2 linked regions of the Methylomagnum ishizawai genome follow. The protein of the gene in region 1 binds, or shares a complex with, the protein of each later gene. Links are inferred from orthologs where the notes say so. Each region holds a gene or a part of one and is shown on either strand. Other genes may lie near its edges.

What was found.
Region 2: the proteins of tsaD (region 1) and tsaE are in contact, whole or in part, in a crystal structure (PDB 6N9A), measured with the Thermotoga maritima proteins. The link is inferred for Methylomagnum ishizawai from one-to-one orthologs. Residues at the interface, in WP_004082750.1 of Thermotoga maritima: Cys10, Asp11, Arg49, His50, Leu82, Gly84, Gly135, Gly136, Glu154, Thr155, Leu156, Asp157, Asp158, Ser159, Glu162, Asp165, Lys166, Arg169, Leu170, Tyr175, Lys213, Thr214, Leu217, Tyr218, Gln221, Arg222, Asn324; in WP_004082108.1 of Thermotoga maritima: Leu37, Gly38, Lys46, Lys57, Val59, Lys60, Ser61, Thr63, Phe64, Thr65, Leu66, Met67, Val69, Pro71, Tyr82, Arg83, Leu84, Asp86, Asp88, Phe89, Asp93, Ile128, Asp130, Glu131, Arg134.

Annotation. Positions count from the first base shown.
Region 1 is NZ_FXAM01000001.1:4,102,301-4,118,278, reverse strand. The notes cover bases 10,992-13,969. They hold tsaD (tRNA (adenosine(37)-N6)-threonylcarbamoyltransferase complex transferase subunit TsaD), read right to left. Parts: upstream 12,999-13,969; coding sequence 11,985-12,998; downstream 10,992-11,984. Other genes in these bases: dnaG (DNA primase), read left to right, coding at 13,839-13,969; B9N93_RS18450 (GatB/YqeY domain-containing protein), read left to right, coding at 13,350-13,799; rpsU (30S ribosomal protein S21), read left to right, coding at 13,100-13,333; B9N93_RS24930 (hypothetical protein), read left to right, coding at 11,599-12,081; B9N93_RS24935 (hypothetical protein), read left to right, coding at 11,150-11,554. Also shown: B9N93_RS18515 (serine/threonine protein kinase), read right to left, coding at 1-1,488; B9N93_RS18510 (hypothetical protein), read left to right, coding at 1,854-2,183; B9N93_RS18505 (AAA family ATPase), read left to right, coding at 2,286-3,338; B9N93_RS18500 (DUF58 domain-containing protein), read left to right, coding at 3,335-4,192; B9N93_RS18495 (CARDB domain-containing protein), read left to right, coding at 4,309-7,005; B9N93_RS18490 (DUF333 domain-containing protein), read left to right, coding at 7,030-7,329; B9N93_RS18485 (MBL fold metallo-hydrolase), read right to left, coding at 7,341-8,555; B9N93_RS18480 (RibD family protein), read left to right, coding at 8,762-9,604; folK (2-amino-4-hydroxy-6-hydroxymethyldihydropteridine diphosphokinase), read right to left, coding at 9,611-10,108; folB (dihydroneopterin aldolase), read right to left, coding at 10,101-10,463; more of plsY, read left to right, coding at 10,541-10,991; more of dnaG, read left to right, coding at 13,970-15,575; RNA polymerase sigma factor RpoD, read left to right, coding at 15,670-15,978.
Region 2 is NZ_FXAM01000001.1:1,812,458-1,818,517, forward strand. Bases 260-3,259 are described here. They hold tsaE (tRNA (adenosine(37)-N6)-threonylcarbamoyltransferase complex ATPase subunit type 1 TsaE), read left to right. Parts: upstream 260-1,528; coding sequence 1,529-1,990; downstream 1,991-3,259. Other genes in these bases: B9N93_RS08190 (NAD(P)H-hydrate dehydratase), read left to right, coding at 260-1,532; B9N93_RS08200 (N-acetylmuramoyl-L-alanine amidase family protein), read left to right, coding at 2,096-3,259. Outside these bases: more of B9N93_RS08190, read left to right, coding at 45-259; more of B9N93_RS08200, read left to right, coding at 3,260-3,271; B9N93_RS08205 (alpha/beta fold hydrolase), read right to left, coding at 3,353-4,279; B9N93_RS08210 (carbohydrate ABC transporter permease), read left to right, coding at 4,594-5,424; fbaA (class II fructose-bisphosphate aldolase), read right to left, coding at 5,493-6,060. UniProt on the Escherichia coli protein: Required for the formation of a threonylcarbamoyl group on adenosine at position 37 (t(6)A37) in tRNAs that read codons beginning with adenine.

The sequences.
Region 1 (15,978 bases):
GATGAACTCGGCGGCGGAAGCCACCCGGTCTTCCCGCTTCAAGGCGATGGCCCGCTGCAAGCCGCGCCATTGCTTGCGGTTCAGCCCCGGCACCGGCTTGGCCTGTATGTTCAATTCCAAGGCCTTGTCGGCGGCCAGCTTGCCGTAGGGATGTTTCCCGGTCAGCAATTCGTAGGCGACGCAGCCCAGGGCGTACAAATCGTCGCGGGGATCGGGGTCTTGGCGCTGGATCATCTCCAAACTGGCATAGGCCGGGGTCAGCGCCCCCAGGTCGCGGGCGTTGAAGATGGTGGCGTCCGCGCCCGCCTTCTCTACCCGGCCCGCCGCGCAGGCGATGCCGAAATCCAACACCCGCACCTCGCCATGGCTGTCCAGGAACACATTGCCCGGTTTGAAATCGGAATGCACTACGTCCTTGCTATGGGCGTAACCCAGCGCGTCGGCCATGGCCCGGATCAGTGGCCAAGCCTGTTTGAACGGCATCCCGCCGGGTGTTTCCCGGATCATCTGGTTGAGTGGGCGGCCATCGAGATATTCCATCGACATGAAGACATGGCCGCCGTCGCGGTCGAAGTCGAACACATTGATGATGTTGGGATGGGATAGCGTCTGCGCCCGTTTGGTCTCGCGTTGCAAGGCGATCAAGGCGATGGGGTTGTCGCGGAATTCGGGGTTCAGCACCTTGAGCGCCACATAGGGTTCGCGGTCGCGGGCTTCGCTTTTGCGCATATCCAGCGCCTTGAACACCGTGCCCATGCCGCCGCCGCCGATCACTTCTTCCAGCACGAAGCGCTCTTTCAGCATCATGCCGATTTGCAAGGGCCGGTCGGCGCGGGGTGTGGGGTGGGGTTGGGCGCGGGTGGCGGCCTGGGTGCCGTAGGTGGCTTCGGTGCGGTGCTTGGGGAGGGCTGGCGGTGGCGTGGGACTGGCGGAATGACCCGCCACCGCCGTGGCGTCGTCGGGGTTCCCCACCGCCAGCGTGGCCTCGGCCAGGGGCAGCGCCCAGGTTGGATCGTCGCCCGCCGGATCGGGCGCGATCCGGGGGCTATCCGCCTCGGCGTGGGCCGGGGAGGGCATGTCGTCCAGACGGGTACCAACCACCACGGTCGGTTCCGCGGCGGCAACCAACAGGGTCGCGTCATCGTTTCCCGGAGCGCCGACCACCAGGGTCGGCGCATCGTCTGGCGGGCCGCCGACCACCAGGGTGGCTTCGGCCAAACCCAGCGCGAAGGTGCGGTCTTCGTCCAGCGCGTCGCCCACCACCACCGTCGGTGCCGCCGGGTCCGCGCCGCCGCGCGCCCAGGGTTCCAAGGCGAAGTAGGCGGACGCCGTCAAGCGCCCCGCCGAATATTCGGCGTGCAACCGGATGGCCAGTGCGCTCCGGGCTTCCGCCCCGCGCTCCGCGTAAAGGCCCACGGCCCGCCGCAAACCGTCGAGATCGAGCGTGCCCTGTTGGTATTGTTCGAATATGCGTTGAAGGTCGGTCATGGGAGGAGGGGGTGTTGGATGTTGGGAGACACGGCGGACCCAGGTCGGTTGGGGTCCGGGGAAACGGCCATTTTAGGTCAAAATCCCCAGGCTTCCGCCGTCCCGGCCCAGGGTCGGCGTTCAGGTCCGGCAACACCCCGGCCCCCGTATCGCTCATCGCGGGAAACGGTCTTTTCCCAGGGGCTTCCGGGCATCCGGGGACATGCCTTGTGCTAGAATGCCCCGGTTTTGAATAGCCCCAATCCAGGAAGCCGGGAACGCCACGGCTTTTTGTTTTTCCGGGGGACAGGTTTCCGCCCGCCGCTGGCCGCTATTCCAGAATTCCCGACTCCATCGCATTGAACCCATAAGAGGAAAATCTATCCATGAAAACAGAAGCGATTCTGGCGAAGGTCTTCAAGTTCATCGTTTTTGTGATGTTCACCTTCATGATGCTGGTCTATTTCGGCGTGCTGTTGGTCCTGCCTTTGGATGTCATGTTCCAGATCATCCATCTGTTCCAGGGACTGGGCCTGCCGGTGGCGGTCGCCGGGGGGATTGGCATCGCGGCCCTGGGCTATCTGGTGTACAGCATCTACAAGTTCACCAAGCTGCACCAATTGCTGCTCGATATCGGCCTGCAATTGATCTACTTCGGCCAGGACCAAGTCAAGCGCTTCGACGATCTGATTCCCAGCCCGGCCTCCAAAGCCTGAAGCCCGCCTTCCGGCCCGGACCCCGCGAAACCCCGCTGATGCGGGGTTTTTGTTGTTGGGCGCTAAACTATCCGTCCCGACCGCCACCCGCCGATAGCCTCCATGCCAGCCGCCGAACCGAATCCGAATCCCAGCTTCGACAAAGACCGCCTGCTCGCCGAATGGCGCGACCGCGCCCTGGCGTTCGAGCGCGAAATCCATAAGGCCGTGGTGGGACTCGACCACGCCGTGCGCCAGATCACCGTCGCGGTCTTCGCCCGCGGCCATGTGATGCTGGAAGGCGATGTCGGGGTGGGGAAGACCACCTTGCTGCGGGCGGTGGCGCGGGGTTTGGGCGGGGTTTACGAGCGCATCGAGGGCACCATCGACCTGATGCCCAACGATCTGGTCTACCACACCTATATCGACGAGCAAGGCAAGCCCAGGGTCGATCCCGGCCCCATCCTCAAGCACGGGGAAAGCCTGTCGGTGTTCTTCTTCAACGAGGTCAACCGCGCCCGGCCCCAGGTGCATTCGCTGTTGTTGCGGGTGATGGCGGAGCGTAGCGTCACGGCTTTCAACCGCGAGCAGGTGTTTCCCTATCTCCAGGTGTTCGCCGACCGCAACCGGGTGGAGAAGGAGGAAACCTTCGAGATGCCCTCGGCGGCCCGCGACCGCTTCATGATGGAACTGCATATCGAGACGCCGGACGATCCCGATCTGCGGCTGGCCCTGATGTTCGAGCCGCGGTTCCACGATGTGGACCGGCTGATCGAGAACGTCCGGCCCGGCGTCCTGGCCCACCGCGAGATTCCCGATATCGCCCGCGCCATCCAGAACGGCATCCAGGCCAGCCCGACCCTGCAACGCTACGCGCTCGATCTCTGGCAGGCCACCCGCAAGCCCCAGGATTACGGCGTGAGGCTGGACGGTGTGCAGATGGACCAATTGATCCTGGCCGGGGCCAGTCCCCGCGGCATGAGCATGATGATGCGGGCGGCGCGGGTGGCGGCTTGGCTGGACGGGCGCGATTATCTGCTGCCGGAGGATATCCAGCGGGTGTTCGTCGAGACCACGGCGCACCGGGTGTTCCTCGCCCCGGTCTACGAACTGCGCCGCGAGGCCGTGATCGGCGAATTGATGGCGGGCATCCTGGGCCGGGTGGCCGCGCCGTGATCCCGGAATTCCATTATGCCGTCGGTTGGCGCACGGCGGGCTTGCATCCGGGCGGCCATGTCGGTGCCCGTTTCGGCGGCGGCCACGAATTCGCGGGCCATGCGCCGTTCCTGGCCCATCCCGATCCGCGCCATCTCGATTTCCGCGCCAGCCTGCGCGATCCGTTCGGGCAATTATTGACCCGCACTTTCCGTCAGCGCTGTTCCATTCCGGTTTATGTACTGGCCGATCTTTCCGCCTCGATGGGGTTCCGGGGTAGCGCCGCCAAGCTCGATCTGCTCGCCCGGTTCGCTGCCGCTTGCGCCTATTCCGCCTACCGGAGCGGCGATGGGTTCGGGTTCATCGGTTGCGACGAGGGTATCCGCTGGGAACTGTGCCTGCCCTGCCGCTTCCACAAGGGCGCGGGGCCGGAACTCGAAGCCCGGCTGAAGGATTTCACGCCGACGGGTCGTTCCGCCGGGGGATTGTTGGAAGCCGCGCCGCACCTGGGCAAACGGCGGGCGCTGGTGTTTTTGGTCTCGGATTTCCATTTCCCGCTGGCTTGGGCCGAAGGGCTGCTGGATGCGCTGGTGCGGCACGATGTGGTGCCGGTGGTGGTGTGGGATAGCGCCGAATACCAGCGGCTGCCACAATTCGGGCTGGTGGCTATCGAAGACCCGGAAACCGGAGCGCGGCGGCGTTTGTTGATGCGTCCGGCGCTCCGGGAGCGGTTCCGGGCCGCGTTCGCGGCCCGCCGCGAGGCGTTGATCCGGTTATGCGCCTATCGGGGGCGCGAGCCGTTTTTCCTGGCCGACCAGTTCGACGCCGACGCCATGACGCGCTATTTCGTCTCCGGGGTCGCGCCGCCGTCCTAGACGATAACGCGACCCGGTTGCCGCAAGCCCCGCCACCGGCTTGGGTTTCCGCCTTCCCGGTCCGCCAGGGCCGGGCGCATCGCTAGGATCAAGCTTTTACAACCAAGGAGGATAGGATGAACAAAGCGATGAACCCACGTTTGCTGCTGGCCCTGTTGACCCTGCCTTGGCTGCCCGGCGGGGCCACGGGTGCCGACCTCGCCTTGACCCTGGAGGCCACCCCCAATCCGGTCGCGGTGGGTGAAAACCTGACCTATGCGCTGACCGTCGCCAATCCCGGTCCCAAAGCCGCCCTGGGCGTGGTGCTGACCGATACCTTGCCTGCCGGGGCGGTGTTCAGATCGGCTTCGCCCGGTTGCCGCTTCGCCAGCCCCAAGGCCCGCCGCCAACACCGTATCACCTGCAAGCTCAAGCGGCTGCGGCCCGGCACCAGCGCGGCCTGGTCGATCCTGGTGACGCCGCAGGCCGAGGGCGGGCTGGACAGTAGCGCCAGCGTGAAATCGGCCAAACGCGATTCCAACCCCGCCAACAACAGCGCCAATATCAGCGTCGTCGTGGCCACCGCCAACCGCGCCCCCACCGCCCACGCCCTGAGCCAGACCGCCGACTCGGCGGTGCCCTATCTGCAATTGCAACTCTCGGGCAGTGATCCCGACAACGACACCCTGAGCTATGAATTGACCGCGCCCGCCCAGGGCACCGGCTATACCAGCGCCTACGTCGATTCCAAAACCGGGTTGCTCTATGTCGCTTTCGCCGCCGGATTCCAAGGCACCCTCACATTGCCCTACCGGGTCAGCGATGGCCGGTTGTTCAGCCCCGAGGCCGAAGTGCAAATCCTGGTCCAGCCCGACAACGGCGACAAGGGCACCGGCGGGCAGACCCTCGACGGCAAGACCTATTCCGGCTACGACAGCTCCCATCTTTCCACCAATGTCTACGGCTCGACCGGTACCGCGCCCACCGAACCGCCTTCGGTGGACCTCAGCCCCAGCTTCCCGCTGCCCGGCGACCAGGGTCAGCAAGGCAGTTGCGTGGCCTGGGCCGTGGCCTATGCCTTGAAGAGCTATCAGGAAGAAGTGGAATTGGGCTGGTCGCTCGATACGGTCGCGCATTTGTTCAGCCCGGCCTATCTCTACAACCAGATCAACGGCGGCGAGGACAACGGCTCGCAGATTTACGACGCGCTGGATGTGGTGATCGGCCAGGGACCGGCGGCGGGCAAGGGCGCGGCCACGCTGGCCACCATGCCTTATTCGGATCGGGATTACTGGACCCAGCCCGATCTGGCGGCGTTGGAGGAAGGGCCGAAATTCAAGGGTTTGGATTACAAGCGGGTGGAAGACCTGCAAGGTCTGAAAGCCGCGCTGGCCCAGCGCCGCCCGGTGGTGTTGGGGATCAAGGTCTACGACCAGTTCTACCATCTGCAAGGGACGGATTCGGTCTACAACTCCGACGCCGGCAGCAACAACGGGCCGCACGGCTTGCACGCCGTGACCGCCGTGGGTTACGACAACAACCGCTATGGCGGGGCCATCAAAGTCATCAATTCCTGGGGCACGGGCTGGGGTGATCAGGGCTTTTTCTGGATGCCTTACGACTTCATCCGCGATAAGGGCATCATTTTCCAAATGTGGGTGATGGACGACGCGCCCGACGGCGATATTACCCCGACACCCGATCCGGTGCCGCCCCTGCCCGCCAGCGAGCTGGCCGATTTGCAGATCAATGGCTGGAATGTGCAGGTGACGGGCTATACCCTGGGCGGCAGCGGCCAACTGGAATGGGAGGTCTCGAACGGCGGCCAGGCCACGGTGGCGGAAGGCGCGGCCAATGTCAGCCTGATGCTGTCCAAGGACCGCGTCATCAACGCCAGCGATCTCTATCTGGTCTACGAGCCCATCCCCTTCGATCTCAAAACCGGCGAAAGCGCCTACCGCAAAATCGCCGAGGGCAATGGTATCGAATTCCAGCTTCCCACCCGTATCGAACCCGGCGATTATTATCTGGCCCTCTTGGTGGACGATCTCAACGAGATACCGGAAACCAACGAGGATAATAATGTTTCCGTCGGTGAAAGTGCCGTCCCTCTGACTAATGGTTTGCCCGATCTTTATATCGATAACTGGTATACCTATTGGGATAGCGCCGGTGAGGCTTACCTGAGCTACGATATCTACAACTACGGTGCCCAGACCGCGCCGGGCGGTTGGACGGTCAAGCTGGAGTTGATCGATTTCTCCGGCGGTTATTGGGTGGTGGCGAGCGATACGATTGGCCAGGACTTGGCTCCGAACCAGGCGGTTTCCCGCGATGATTTTTCCAACCCGCCGCCCTTGCCGTTCAATGTGAACTACGACGAGAATTCCAACAAGATTCAGGCGGGGATTTATTACGTGGCTTTGTCGGTGGACGAGGAGAACGTGGTGCAGGAATCGGACGAGGATAATCTTTCCTATTATTGGGATTATGCCTATCTGCCCACCGATTGGTTCGCCAGCGCGAAACCGGCAACCCAGGCGCAGGCCGCCAGCGGTGCCCTGTCCGCCACTGCGTCCACGGGGACGGCCACCCAGGCTTTCCAGAATGGGCAAGCCGCCTATAACGGCAAGCGGCTACCGGGCCAGGTCGCGCAGCTACGCAAAGTGCGTATCGGCCAGACCTCGGGCGGGCAACGGACCATGGAATTCATCGACGAGGGCTTGAACATCGGCACCGCGTCCGTTCCCAAGGCTGAAAAGACCTACAGCAAACGGATACGGGCCGCGAACGCGGCCATTTTCCCGATCACCCAGGCCAAGCCCATGCCCTAGGCGTGGGCCATCGAGGAGGTTCCTATGCGACGGGGAATGCGATGGGGCGCGCTGCTGGCTTTGCTGCTGAGCGCCTGTGGAGGAACGGCGGTTTCCCAGGAGCCGCCCGCGAGGGCGCGATTGGCCAATCCCGCCGATGTCAAATGCGCCGCCGACGGTTGGCGTACCGAACCCATCCTGACCCACGGCGTCCCGACCGGCACGATCTGCGTCGAGCCGGACAGCGGACGGCGTTGCGAGGCCTGGGCTTATTTCCGGGGCGAGTGTCCGGCGGCGGCGGAGCGGTCCCCGCCCGCGACGCCGGAGCCGGTCCGCGGGCATTAGCGCCCCAAGCTTCAGGCCAAGCGGTCGATCCGCAGGCTATCGCCCTCGCCCGCGATGCGGCAGCGGGTGCTGGAGCCCAGGCCGTGTAGGTGCCGCTCGGCCAGCGCCAGCTTCCGCTCGATATCGGCGTCGCTGTGGTCGGGGTCGTGGTGGAACAGGTAGAAATAGCGGACACCGGCCGCGTGGGCCAAGCGGCTGGCCTGTCCGATGCTGGAATGGCCCCAATTCACCCGCTTGGGGTATTCGTCGTCGAAATAGGTGCAATCGTGGATCAGCACATCGACGCCGTCCAGGAAGCCGATCAATTCCCGTAGCGAGGTATCGTCCGGGCCACGCGCGCCCAACTCGTTGTCGGTCACATAGGCGACCGAGCGGCCTTGATAATCGACCCGATAGGCGAGGCAATGCCCCGGATGGCATAGGCGTTTGGCCTCGACCCGCACTCCGTCGAAGCGATGCACCCCTTCCCACAGGTCCAGGTATTCCACCTCGGCCTGGAACGCCCCGACCGTGATCGGGAAGAAAATCCCGTCCATCTGGTCGTCGATCAAATCCCGGAGGCTGCGCTCGCCCTGGGGCGGGCCGTGCAGGACGATATGGTTGCCGGGAAAATACAGCGGCTGGAAAAACGGCAGGCTGTTGAAATGGTCCCAATGCGGGTGGGAAATGAAAATCCGCCCGTCGAAGCGGCCCCCGTCGGTGCCCATCAGGTGGTTGGACAACATCCGCAGTCCCGTGCCGGCGTCGAATACGAAGCGGCGGTGCCCGCCGATGCGGAGGCCGACGCAGGAGGTGTTGCCGCCATATTTCAGGGTCTTGGGACCGGGGATGGGCAGGGTGCCGCGCACTCCCCAGAAGGTCAACTCGAAACGCCCGTGTTGGTGGAACGCTTCGGTCAGTTGTTCCGGCGTACAGGGCTTTGGCAAGCATTCGTCGGCCCCGAGAGCGTAGGCCGTGGCGCGGGTCGCGGGGGAGCGTGACAGCAGGAACAAGCGGGTCGCGTCGAGTTCCGGGCGGTGCCGGATCGCGGCCAGCAGTTCCAGCCCCTCGGATTCCGGCGCGTCGCCGTCCAGCACCAGCCCGGCGGGCCGGGTGGCGAGTATCCATGCCAAGGGGTGGGTTCCCAGGGTCCGGTCCAGGCATTTGAAGCCGGGCGGATGGGGTGGGTTCCAGTCCGGGCAGGCTGCGAGCAGGTACAGGGGTTCGGGCGGGTCCGCCAATGGCATGGGCTAATCCGGGGCGTTCGTGGGAAGATTGGGATTCCATGCCCGCTGGTGCCTGTCCGCTCGGCGGTTTTCCCCGGATCGAAGCCGTCCGGGGCCAATCAATGATAACCTCAAGCTAAGGATCGAGTTTTGCGACAAGTCCGGTTTTATCACGTCATCCGCGAGGGAGGGGGACATTGAACCACCCCGGTCCCGGAGATTTCCCCATGCCCCGGTTTCCCCAACTGCTAGGTCTTTTCCCGCCGCGTTCCGCCACCGTCGGCTTGGAAGGGTTGTATCTCGGTCTCGGCCTGCACCGGCTGGGCAGTCCGGCGGCTCCCTTCGTCTACGCCAATTTCGTCAGCAGCCTGGATGGCCGCATCGCCCTGGAAGACGCCGGGGGCAAGACCTATCTGCCCAAGCGCCTGACCTCGCCCAACGATTTCCGGCTGTTCCTGGAATTGCACGCCCAGGCCGATTGCCTTGTCACCCATGGCGGCTATTTGCGGGCGCTGGCGGCGGGGCGGCTGGGAAACATCCTGCAAGTCGGGGCGCACGAAGCCGGGCACGATCTGCCCGCTTGGCGCGAGGCCCAGGGCTTGCCGCCGCAGCCCGCCGTGGTGGTCGCCAGCGCCAGCCTGGATTTCCCGCTGCCGCCATCGCTCCGCGCCCACGGCCAGACCTGTTATATCGCCACCGGCACCCAGGCCGATCCGGGCAAGGTCGCGTATTGGCGGGATCGAGGCTACGAAGTGCTGGTCGCGGGCGCGGGGAAGACGGTGGAAGGCGGTGCCCTGACCCGCCAATTGGGCGGTCTGGGCTATCGTACCCCGTATCTCGTCGCCGGGCCGCGGATGTTGGAAACCATGGTGCGGGATGGTTGCCTGTCGCGCTTGTTCCTCACCACCACCCATCAACTGCTGGGCGGTCTGGGCTTCCATGGCTTGTTGCCGGGACCGGAATTGGGGAAGGCTGGGCGGCTTCGGCTGATGTCTTTGTATTACGATGCCGAAACGCCTGCGGGCGCGGGCCAGTGGTTCGCGCAGTTCGCGCCCGGCGCGGTCCTATAACGCCCGCTATTCCTTGCACCAGGGGGCCGGGAGCCGGGTCCGAACCAATCCGGCCTTGTCGAACGCCGCCCACAGTTCGGCATAGCGGCGGCCATCGACCGGATGCCGGTGGTCCGGGGCGATTTCCGCCAAGGGTTCCAGCACGAAGGCATGGCGCAGGATATCCCCGCGGGGTAGCTTCAACTTGCCTTCTTCCATCACCACATCGCCGTAGAGCAGCAAATCGATATCCAGGGTCGGCGGCACGGGCGGGTCGGCTTGTCGGACCCGGCCCTGCCGGTCTTCGATGGCTTTGAGCAAGGGGAGGAGTTCGGCGGGGGACAGCGCGGTCTCGCAACCGACCACGAGGTTATGAAAAGCCGGTCCCTCGAAACCGACCGCCGCTGTTTCGTAGAGGCTGGACACCCGCAAGGGGCCGAACAGCCGCGCCAATTCGGCCAGCGCGGCGGGGAGGTGGCGTTCCCGGTCGCGGGCGCTGCCCAGCCCTAGGAAAACCTCAGGCATGTCCCGGCTTGTGTCCGCGCTCGATCACGAGGCCCACGTCGCAGCCCTGGATCGCGCCCCGCTTATTCAAGGTCAGCCGCAGCCAGGGCACGCCGAATTCCTCGATCACGATCCCGGCGATGCGCTCGGCCAGGGTTTCGACCAGGAGGCAGCCGCTGGTTTCGACGAAGCTGATCAGCCGCCGCGACACCGCCTTGTAATCGACGGTATGGGCGATATCGTCGGACGCGGCGGCGGGCCGGATATCCGTGGCCATTTCCAAGTCCAGGATCACGGCCTGCTTGGTTTTGCGCTCCCAATCGTAGAGGCCGATCACCGTCTCGATCCGCAAACCCCGGAGAAATATAATGTCCATCGCCAATCCGTCCTGTGTTGAGTGTGCGGAATTGGTAGCATAAAAAGATCGAATTTTACAACCGGGGTGGTGCTGCGATGTTGGAATGGATTTTGATTCCTTTGGCCTATGGGTTGGGTTCCTTGTCCAGCGCGGTGCTGGTCAGCCGCCTGTTCGATCTGCCCGACCCCCGCGAGGAGGGCTCCAAGAATCCCGGCGCGACCAATGTGCTGCGCCTCGGCGGCAAGAAAGCCGCCATCATCACCCTGCTGGGCGATGCGCTGAAAGGCTTGATCCCGGTGTTGATCGCCAAGGGATTGGGCGCGGAACCCATGGTTGTGGGATTGGTGGGGCTGGCCGCGTTCATCGGCCATTTGTTCCCGGTGTTCTTCGGCTTCAAGGGCGGGAAGGGCGTCGCCACGGCCTTGGGGATTTTGAGCGGGTTCGCTTGGGGGGTCGGCGCGGCGGCGCTGGCGACCTGGATCGGTGTGGCCTTCGCCTTCCGCTATTCCTCGCTGTCGGCCTTGGTGGCGGCGGCTTTGGCCCCGGTCTATGTCTGGCTGTGGGCGGGGCAGTCGCCCGCGCTGACCGCCGTCGCCGTGGTGATGAGCGCCCTGTTGTTCTGGCGGCATAAGGGCAATATCGAACGCTTGCTCAAGGGCGAAGAGAGCAAGATCGGCAATAAGAAGGGTTAGGACGTGCTCGCTATGGCACTTCAATCATATTGGTCGGTGATGTATGTCGGCCCACATCATGGAGTGTTCTTGAAAAAGTTAGAGCGGCTCGCGGGTTTTACCGCTCTGGAGTTGGAGCGTGAACGTTTCATCATGTGGGAAGAAAGGGTCGAACACACTAGCTTTCTAGTCGAACACCGCGCAAGAACTTGGCCCGAACTCATTGTTGATGTGTTGCATATCGCTCAGCGCGTTTGTCCTGCATGGAAGCTTGTCATGGGCAACAAGGCTGTTGTGGCTGAAACTGGCCCAGCATGCAGTGGCGTTGAGGGATACACACAACGCATTTCTGGTACAAGAACTATGCGCTGGGAAATCAATGAGGCGCAGTACTACAATCGCATGAGGTGGCTAAGTGGTCAGCCCAACCGCTGGTAAAGCCAAGCTGGCTCGGCCTAACTCTGCGATAGGGGGCGGCGTTCATGCGAACCTATAGCGGACACCGGCAACCCGATTTCCATGTCCGCTATCGTTTTTTCAGTCCTGCCGAAGGGGGGCGGAGTACCCCGCCACGCCAGCATACCCGTTGGGATTTCCTATATGCGGATGACGATCCCCGGCGTGATCGCCTCTACATGATCTGGCCCGAATTCATCGATCCGGCGGGTTCGGTCTGGCCGGAAGGGGAAGTTCCAATGGAAGGCGATGCCTTGATGTTCATCGTCAATCCAGACTGGGTTTCCCAGCATAGGCAGCGCATTGCCGTCGGCACCCGGGGCTTTTTCATGGAAGGGTCGCGCAAGGTCGCCGCATGCGAAGTCACGGCCCTATTGGGCCTTTCCGTCCAACCCGGTAAAACCTGGATGAGCTACGGCGGCGTCAACTCGGTCAACGGCCAACGCGGCTGCGCCCGGATTTCCGCCGGTTCCACATGGCCCGCCAACAAGCGTTGGCAACCCGCATAGGCGATCATCGCCCCGTTATCCCCGCAGAAAGCCAAGCGCGGGAAATACACCCGATAACCTTCCTTCCGCGCCATATCATCCAGCTTTTCCCGCATCAGACGGTTGGCGCTGACCCCGCCCGCCACCACCAAGCGCTTCAACCCGGTTTCCCGCAAGGCCCGCCGCGATTTGATCAACAAAGTATCCACCACCGCCGCCTGGAACGCCGCCGCGATATCGGCCTTATCCTGGCGGGTGCCTTCAGTCGTGGCGAGCGTGGTCAAAGTGTGGGTCTTGAGTCCGCTGAAGCTGAAATCCAAGCCGGGCCGGTCGGTCATCGGGCGCGGGAAATCGAAGCGGTCCGCCCGGCCTTCATCGGCCAGCTTGGCGATTTCCGGGCCGCCCGGATACCCAAGGCCCAGCATCTTGGCGGTCTTGTCGAAAGCCTCCCCGGCGGCGTCGTCCAACGATTCGCCCAGGATGCGATAGCCGCCTATGCCTTCCACTTCCACCAACTGGGTATGTCCGCCCGACACCAACAGCGCGATGAACGGGAATTCCGGCGCGTCGGGTTCCAATAACGGCGCGAGCAAATGGCCTTCCATGTGGTGGACGCCGACGCAAGGGATATTCAGGGTCCAGGCCAGACTCCGGGCCACGGCGGCCCCCACCAACAAAGCGCCCACCAGCCCCGGCCCCCGCGTATAGGCGATGCCGCCCAAATCCCGCTGAGTCAGCCCCGCCTCGCCCAAGACCCGGCGGATCAAGGGAATCAGCTTCTTGACGTGGTCGCGGGAGGCCAATTCAGGCACCACGCCGCCATATTCCGCATGGGTCTTCACTTGGCTATAGAGCGCATGGGCGAGCAGCCCTTGTTCCGGGTGGTAGACCGCCACGCCGGTTTCGTCGCAGGAGGTTTCGATGCCGAGTACGAACATTGGTTTTTGCCTTCGTGAGCCGAGAGCGTATAATTATCCCCTTTTAATTCGGGGCCGGGATATCCGGCTGTCAATTTCCTATCAACCCTTTGGGGAGCTACATGCCTTCGATCAAGATCAGAGAAAACGAGCCGTTTGAAATCGCCATCCGCCGTTTCAAACGGGCCTGCGAAAAAGCCGGCGTCCTGTCGGAAGTCCGTCGCCGCGAGTTCTACGAGAAGCCCACCGAAGAGCGCAAGCGCAAAGCCGCCGCCGCCGTCAAGCGCCACCTGAAGAAGCTCTCCCGCGAACGCTTCGCCCTGCAGAACCTCCGCAAAGGCCGTCCGCAAGTCTGATCCTGGATTCCCCGCCATGAGTTCCCTCAAAGAAAGCCTGCAAGCCGACATGAAAACCGCCATGAAAGGCGGCGACAAGGATCGCCTGGGCGTGATCCGTTTGATCATGGCGGCGATCAAGCAGCGCGAAGTGGACGAGCGCATCAGCCTGGACGATGCCCAGGTCGTCGCCCTGCTCGACAAGATGATCAAGCAACGGCGTGAATCCATCGTCCAATACCAAGCGGGTAGCCGCGAAGATTTGGCGGCGATTGAAAGCGCCGAGATCGCGGTGATCCAAGCCTATCTCCCAGAAGCCCTCACCGAAGCCGAGATCGACGCCTTGATCCAGGCCGCGCTGGCCGCAACCGGCGCCACCGGCGTCGGCGGCATGGGCAAGGTGATGGCCGTGCTGAAACCCCAGATGCAGGGCCGGGCCGATATGACCGTGGTCAGCGCCAGGGTCAAAAGCCTGCTCGGTGCCTGACTGCCGCAGGGCACCGTGCCTCCCGCCGGATCATGAACGATGGCCGGCAAGATTCCCGAACACTTCATCCAAGAAGTCCTCGCCCGCGTCGATCTGGTCGAACTGATCGACGCGCGGGTTCCCCTCAAGCGCTCGGGCGGCAACTTCATAGCCCGCTGCCCCTTCCACAACGAGAAATCCCCCAGCTTCTCGGTCAGTCGCGACAAGCAGTTCTATCATTGCTTCGGCTGCGGGGCCAGCGGCAACGCCATTGGCTTCCTGATGGAATACGACCGCCTGAGTTTCCGCGAGGCCATGGAAACCCTGGCCGATACGGCCGGACTCAAAATCCCCGAGGAACCGCGCCCCGGTAAACCCGACACGCCGCGCCCGGAACCGACCGCCGATTTATACGCCGTGCTGGATTGGGCCGCCCGCTGCTACCAAACCCAGCTCAAAACCCATCCCGAAGCCGCCCGCGCCGTCGAATACCTGAAAGGCCGCGGCGTCACTGGCGAGATCGCCCAACGCTATCGCTTGGGTTACGCCCCACCCGGCTACCGCGTCCTGCCCCAGGATTTCCCGCTGGACACGCTGAAGGCGGCGGGCCTCGTCACCGTCAAGGAGGGTGGCACCGCCTACGATTGGTTCCGTGACCGCGTGGTCTTTCCCATCCGCGACCGCCGCGGGCGGGTGGTGGGCTTCGGCGGGCGGGTGCTGGGCGATGGGGTGCCCAAATACTTGAATTCCCCCGAAACCGCCACATTTAAAAAAAGCCACGAAGTCTATGGACTCTATGAGTTGCTGAACGCGGTCAGGAAACCCGAATTCGTCCTGGTGGTCGAGGGCTATATGGACGTGATCGCGTTGGCGCAGTTCGGCATCCCCAACGCCGTCGCCACGCTCGGCACCGCCACTTCCGGCGACCACATCAACCTGTTATTCCGCTACGCTGGCGAATTGGTGTTTTGCTTCGACGGCGACACGGCGGGGCGCAACGCGGCCTGGAAAGCCCTGGAAGCCAGCCTGCCCGCCCTGCGCGATGGGCGGCAATTGCGCTTCCTGATCCTGCCCGAGCAGCACGATCCCGATTCGCTGGTGCGGGAAGAAGGCACCGAGGCTTTCCTGGCGCGGATCAAGAACGCCAAGCCGTTCTCGCATTATTTCTTCGAGCGGCTGACGCAAGGGCTGAACCTCACGGCCATGGCCGGCAATACCGGGGACCAGGCGGGCCTCATCAATCAGGCCAAACCCTTGATCAAGCAAATGCCTTCCGGCGAACTGCGCGAAATGATGCAGAAACGACTGATGGAACTGGCCGGCCAGACGCCGTTAGAATCGCCCCGTAATTCGGCTAAGCTTGTCGGAACCCGGCGTGGCGGCGGCAAGCGCGGCCCACCTTCCTTGTTAAGGTTGTGTTTGGCTTTGCTCCTGCAAAATCCGCAGCTCGCCGCCGCCATCGCCGCACCAACCCGCCAGCACCTGATCCAAACCGGGAAAGGGGGCCGACTCGCCGCCCAAATTCTCGGCCTGCTGGACCAACACCCCGGCCTCACGCCGGGCGCGATCCTGGAGTATTTCCGGGATTCCCAGGACGCCAGGACCGTCGCGGCGCTGCTGGGCTTCGATACTCAGGTGTCGCCCGAGAAAATACCGGAAGTCTTTGCCGATACCCTGTTGAAGCTCGAAAAGCAACTCAAAGCCCAGAGGTACGATGAACTGCAAAGCAAGCCATTGACGGTCTTAAGCTCCGAGGAGCGGGAAGAATTATTGACTTTGTTGGGGGAAATCAAATAACGGGAGGCAAGCGATAGGTTTGTGCGATTTGGGAACTCATGGGGAATTTGGGTATAGGAAAGTCTCACCATAAATAGCCGAGCGGGTTGGGTTGATGAGTCTGGAACAGCAACAATCTCAGATCAAAGAATTGATCGCCAAGGGCAAAGCACAGGGGTATCTCACCTTTTCCGAGGTGAACGACCATTTACCGGGCGATCTGGTCGATCCCGAGCAGATGGAAGATATCATCTGCATGATCAACGACATGGGCATCGAGGTCCACGAAGACGTGCCCGACGCCGACCTGATCGCCGATGGTACGGTCCTCAGCGAGGACGACGAGGAGGAGGCGGCGGAAGTCGCGGCCACCCTGGCCTCATCGGTGGACGCCGAACTTGGGCGCACCACCGACCCGGTACGG
Region 2 (6,060 bases), 2.3 Mb from region 1 along the record:
GTTTTACGCCACAATAACCGGAATCACCCGCCCGAGGTATGCCCATGATCCAAACCCAGCCCCGAACCCTGCCCAAAGAATTGCACCGCGCCCAGGAAGTGCGGGCCATGGACCGCTACGCTATCGACATCCTGGGCATTCCGGGGCTGGAACTGATGCGTCGGGCCGGTGCCGCTGCCTTCGCGGCGCTGTGCGAGCGCTGGCCCACAGCGCGGACCCTCTCGGCCATCTGCGGGGCTGGCAACAACGGCGGCGATGCCTATGTGGTGGCGCGGCTGGCCCATGAGGCGGGCTGGGATGTCCGGGTCTATCCGGTCGCGCCTCTGGCGGGGTTGAAGGGCGATGCGCTGGCGGCTTATCAGGAATACCGGACGGCGGGCGGCGCGGTGCTGGATTTCATCCCGGCGGATTTCGAGGGCGCGGAAATCCTGGTGGACGGCCTGTTCGGCACCGGGCTGGACCGCGAGGTCGAGGGCTTGTTCGCCGAGGTCATCCGCGCCGTCAACCGCTTCCGGGGCAAGGTGCTGGCCTTGGATATTCCTTCCGGCCTGTGCGCCGATACCGGGGCGGCGCTGGGCGTAGCGGTGCGGGCCGCTGTCACGGTCAGCTTCATCGGCCTGAAACAGGGTTTGTGTACCGGCGAGGGACTGGAATACGCGGGCGAACTGGTGTTCGCCGATTTGGAGACCCCGCCCATGGTGAAACACGCGGTCAAGCCTTCGGCCCTGTTGCTGCCGCCCTTGGCGCAGGGGTTGCCGCCGCGTCCGCGCTATGCCCACAAGGGCCATTTCGGCCATGTGCTGGTGCTGGGCGGCGAACAGGGCTATAGCGGCGCGGCGCGGCTGGCGGCGGAAGCGGCGGCGCGGGTCGGGGCTGGGCTGGTGAGCCTTGGCACCCGCCCGCAACACGCGGCTTTCCTGAATCTGGACCGGCCCGAACTCATGTGCCACGGCGTCACCCGGCGCGACGAGGCGCAAGACCTGCTGGGCCGGGCCACGGTGGCGGCGGTGGGACCGGGACTGGGGCGTTCGGACTGGGCGGCGCTGTTGCTGGATGCCGCCATCGACAGCGGCCTGCCCTTGGTGGTCGATGCCGACGCCCTCAACCTCCTGGCCGCGCAGCCGCGCCGCTGCGAGCGCTGGGTCTTGACCCCGCATCCGGGCGAGGCCGGGCGCTTGCTCGGGACCGGCACGGCGGCGGTGCAGCGCGACCGCTATGCCGCCGCCCGCGCCTTGCAGGACCGCTATGGCGGCGTGGTGGTGCTGAAGGGCTCGGGCACGCTCATCGTCGGCGCGGACGAATTGCCCAGGGTGTGCATCGCGGGCAATCCCGGCATGGCTAGCGGCGGCATGGGCGATGTGCTGACCGGGGTGGTCGCGGGGCTGTTGGCCCAGGGTTTGGAGCCGCTGGAAGCCGCCACCCTGGGCGTGCGCCTCCATGCCGCCGCCGGTGACGAAGCCGCCCGCGATGGCGAGCGTGGCCTGTTGGCGGGCGATTTGATGGCTCCCTTGCGCCGCTGGGTGAACCGATGAATGCGGTCCTGGACCTGCCCGACGAGGCCGCCACCCTCGAATTCGCCGCCCGGCTCTACCGCCATCTGCCGCCGGGCTGCCTGGTCTATCTGCACGGCAATCTCGGCGCGGGCAAAACCACCTTTGTGCGCGGTTGCCTACGCTCGACCGGCTTCACCGGCGCGGTGAAAAGCCCGACCTTCACCCTGGTCGAGGAATACGCGCTGCCCGACCGCACCTTGTTCCATTTCGACCTATACCGGCTGAACGACCCGGAGGAACTGGAATGGATGGGTATCCGCGATTATCTCCGGCCCGGAGCCACCTGTTTCATCGAATGGCCCGAACGCGGCGCGGGACTCCTGCCGGGGGCCGACCTGGATATCCGCCTGGAAATCCTGGGGCCAAGCCGCCGCGCCACGTTGGCGGCGACGAGCGAACAGGGCAGGGCGATCCTGGCCGCGTGGGCGGCGGGGTGATGGAGTCGCCCCGGTGATTCGGTTTTGCGTAATAAGTCCCGCTCGAAAGCTTGCGTAGCGTGGAATGCGCGGCTATTTTTCCCAAGCGCTTCAGGGGTATCCAACATGAACAAAAAATCGGTATGGGGTGGTTTATTGTGGCTGGCCGTGTGGGTGTCCGGGGAATCCGGCGCGGCCGCGGTCTGGGTGAAATCGGTGCAATGGGGGGCGGGGCCGCATCCGCGTTTGATGGTGGATTTTAGCGGGGTGCCGGGGTATCGGGTGATCAACTTGGGAAGCGACGCGCCGCTCGCCATCGAACTGGCCGATACCGCCCTGGCCGGGGGCTTGGCACAACCGCCCGCCGCCCATCCGGTCGCGGCCCGGATCGGCTCCTTGCCCGGCAAGGCCAAAGGCAGTCTCCGCCTCCTGGTCGAGACCAAGCGCAACGCCCCCCATCAGGCCCGCATGGAGCAATGGCCCGACCACGCCCGCCTGACCGTGGAGTGGACCCCGTCCGCCGTCCCGGCACCCGCGGCTGCTTCCACCAATTCCGCCCGCGCCCGCGCCAAACCGGTCCATTCCTTCGTGGTCGCCATCGACGCCGGGCACGGTGGCAAGGACACCGGGGCCATCGGACCCGGCGGCACCTTGGAAAAGAACGTGGTGATGGCGATTGCCCGCAAGTTGGCGTGGTATGTCCAGGCCGAGCCGGGGATGAAGGCGGTCTTGGTGCGGCGCGGCGATGAGTTCGTCGATCTGCGCCACCGCGCCGCCATCGCCCGTAAGGTGCGGGCCGATTTGTTCGTGTCCATTCATGCCGACGCCTATACCGACGGCGGGGTGAAGGGTTCCTCGGTGTATACGCTGTCGGAACACGGCGCGTCCAGCGAGGCGGCGCGGTGGCTGGCCGACAGCGAGAACGCCGCCTTGGTGGGCGGTCCCAAGCTCAAGGACAAGAACAAACTGCTGGCCTCGGTGCTGGTGGACCTGTCCAAGAACGCCACCCTGGATGCCAGCGACAAGGCGGCGGAAAAGGTATTGCGGGAACTCAGGAAGGATTTCGCCGTGCATCACGACGAAGTGCAGAAGGCCGAGTTCGCGGTGCTGAAATCGCTGGACGTGCCGTCGATGCTGGTCGAGACCGCCTTCATCTCCAACCCGGAGGAGGAACGCAACCTGACCAACAACGCCCACCAGGACCGGGTGGCGCGTTCGGTGTTCCGGGGAATCAGGGCTTATTGCGCGGAGTCGCGTCGGAGCGCGGGGGCGGCGGGGTTGCGGGTGGCGGAAGTGCCCTGAGGATTTCCCGCAGTCGATTTGCAAAAGCCCCGGTGGTGAGAGCGGGGCTTTTTTGTGCCCAAAGTGATGGGGTTTGGGTATTCAAGGGGTATTCGACGGTGGCGCAGGGGCTAGGAAACTCGATAGTTGCTCCACCAAAAATGCCGGCGCTTCTTCCGGCACGAAATGGCCGCTGTCTTCGGCGATGGCCGACTTGATAATATCGGCCTTGGCTTGCAGCGCCTTGGAAAGCTTGTCGGCAACCCCGTAGCGTCCGGCAACGGCTAGGACGGGCATGGCGAATTTCTGATCCGCATAGGCCGCGACGAACTGGGCATCGTCCAGCAAGGCGCGGTAATAATTGAACCCGGCGGTCATGCCGCCTGGGCGGGCATAATGCTTGGCATATTCGTCTATGGCCTGCGGGGTAATGGCCTGTTTTCGATGCGCCCATTGCTTGATTTGCGCCGCGATATATTCCCGCTCCCGGTTTTTGGTCAGCATCTCTGGAAAACCCGCTGCCATGTGGAATCCATAATGCCACATGCCACCCTTGGCGGAATCCATATTCTCGGTTCCGGGCGGCATGCAATCCACTAGGACCAACTTGGCTACCAATTCGGGATGGACCAGGCCGAGGACATAGGCCGCTTTGCCGCCCATGTCGTGGCCCACGACGAAGGCCGGACCCCTGCCCAAATGCTGGATCAGCGCCGCTATATCATTGGCGATAGTCGGCTTGTCATATCCCGTCCGGGTTTTTTCCGAGAGTCCCAGGCCGCGCAAATCCGGGGCGACGACGGTATATTTCCCGGCGAGCATCGGCATGATCCGGTGCCATTCATACCAAGTTTGCGGCCAGCCATGTAATAGGAGCAGCAGCGGGCCTTTTCCCATTTTTACATAATGCATTTGGATGCCATTCACCTGCGCGAATCCGCTCTTCGCGCCTTTGGGCAAGGGGTTGGCTTGGGCCGGAATAACCAGGCATGACAGGGCTAATAATAACGGGGGTATTAGTTTCTTCATGGGTGGATCGAACTGGGTGGCGGGAGTTGAACATCGGTTTTTGCGCTTTGGCGTTGGTACGCGCCAAGGCGGTCGGTGATTTGCCAATGCCCGGCGGGTTTATCGCCCTCGAAACCAGCGGGTCGGTATTGTCGGCTCACCGCCGGGTTATTGCTTGCGCCCGTTTATAATACCAGTCCCCATGTCCGCTCCGCCTTCGCTATTATGCGGCCCAGCCATAAGCGATACACATCCAGACCCCGCAGTGGCAAACACGGTACCGAAACCGCCCTCAAATGGTTAAAAACCACCTTTCCAATACCCTGAATATTCCCATGCCCGGCTTCCGCGTCGTCCTCCAATCCACCCTCCTACACCTCGCCCTCGTCGCCGCCGCCGTCCTCACCCTGTTCCCCCTGCTGTGGATGGTCGCGGTTTCCCTGATGTCGCCGGACGAGGCCAACCGCTTCCCGCCGCCGCTTTGGCCGGAACAACCCAGCCTCGCCCATTACCGCGCCCTGTTCGCCCGGCTCGATATCGCCCGCTACGCCTTCAACAGCCTCGCCGTCGCCACGGCGGTGACGGCGCTCTCGCTCCTGTTCAATGCCCTGGCCGGTTACGCCTTCGCCAAGCTGCGCTTCCGGGGCCGCGACCGGCTGTTCGGGGGCTTGCTGGCGGCGATGGTGATTCCGTCCCAGGTCGCCATGCTGCCCTTGTTCCTGCTGCTGAAAAGCCTGGGGCTGGTCAACAGCTTCGGCGGCGTCGTCGTCCCCGGACTCGCCAGTATCTTCGGCATCTTCCTGATCCGCCAATACGCGCTGTCCATCCCCGACAGCCTGCTCGACGCCGCCCGCATCGACGGCGCGGGCGAATTCCGCATCTTCTGGTCGTTGGTGCTGCCGCTGTGCCGCCCGATCCTGGTGACGCTCGCCATCTTCACCTTCATGGGCACCTGGAACGATTTCATGTGGCCCTTGGTGATCCTCACCGACAGCCAGCGCTATACCTTGCCGGTGGCCCTCGCCAACCTCATGGGCGAACGCGCGCTGGATATGGAATTGATGATGGCGGGGGCGGTGCTGACCGTGCTGCCGGTGGTGGCGTTGTTCCTGGCTTTGCAGAAGTACTACATCGAAGGCTTGGTGCTGGGCGGCGTCAAGGAATAGCCCAAACGGCGGGCACAAAAAAGCCGGGGCGAACCCCGGCTTTTTCCGTCCTTAACGGTGGCGGACGCTTACAGCGTGCCGACCGCGTTCAGTTCCTTGAACGCCTGTTCCAGGCGGGCCACCATGCTGGTTTGGGCGGCACGCAGCCAGACGCGGGGATCGTAGAACTTCTTGTTGGGCTTGTCCGCGCCGTCGGGGTTGCCGATCTGGCCTTGCAGATAGCCTTCGTTCTTCTGGTAGTACTGGCGGATGCCGTCCCAGGTCGCCCATTGGGTGTCGGTGTCGATGTTCATCTTGACCACGCCGTAGCTGATGGACTCGGCGATTTCTTCCGGGCTGGAGCCGGAGCCGCCGTGGAACACGAAGTTCAGGCTGTTGGCCGGGATGCCGAACTTCTCGGACACGTACTTCTGGGAGTTGTCGAGGATTTTCGGGGTCAGCTTGACGTTGCCGGGCGAGTACACGCCGTGGACATTGCCGAAGCTGGCGGCGATGGTGAAGTTCGGGCTGATCTTGATGAGGTGTTCGTAGGCGTAGGCCACGTCTTCCGGCTGGGTGTAGAGCGAGGCGTGGTCCGCGCCGCTGTTGTCCACGCCGTCTTCCTCGCCGCCGGTCACGCCCAGTTCGATTTCCAGG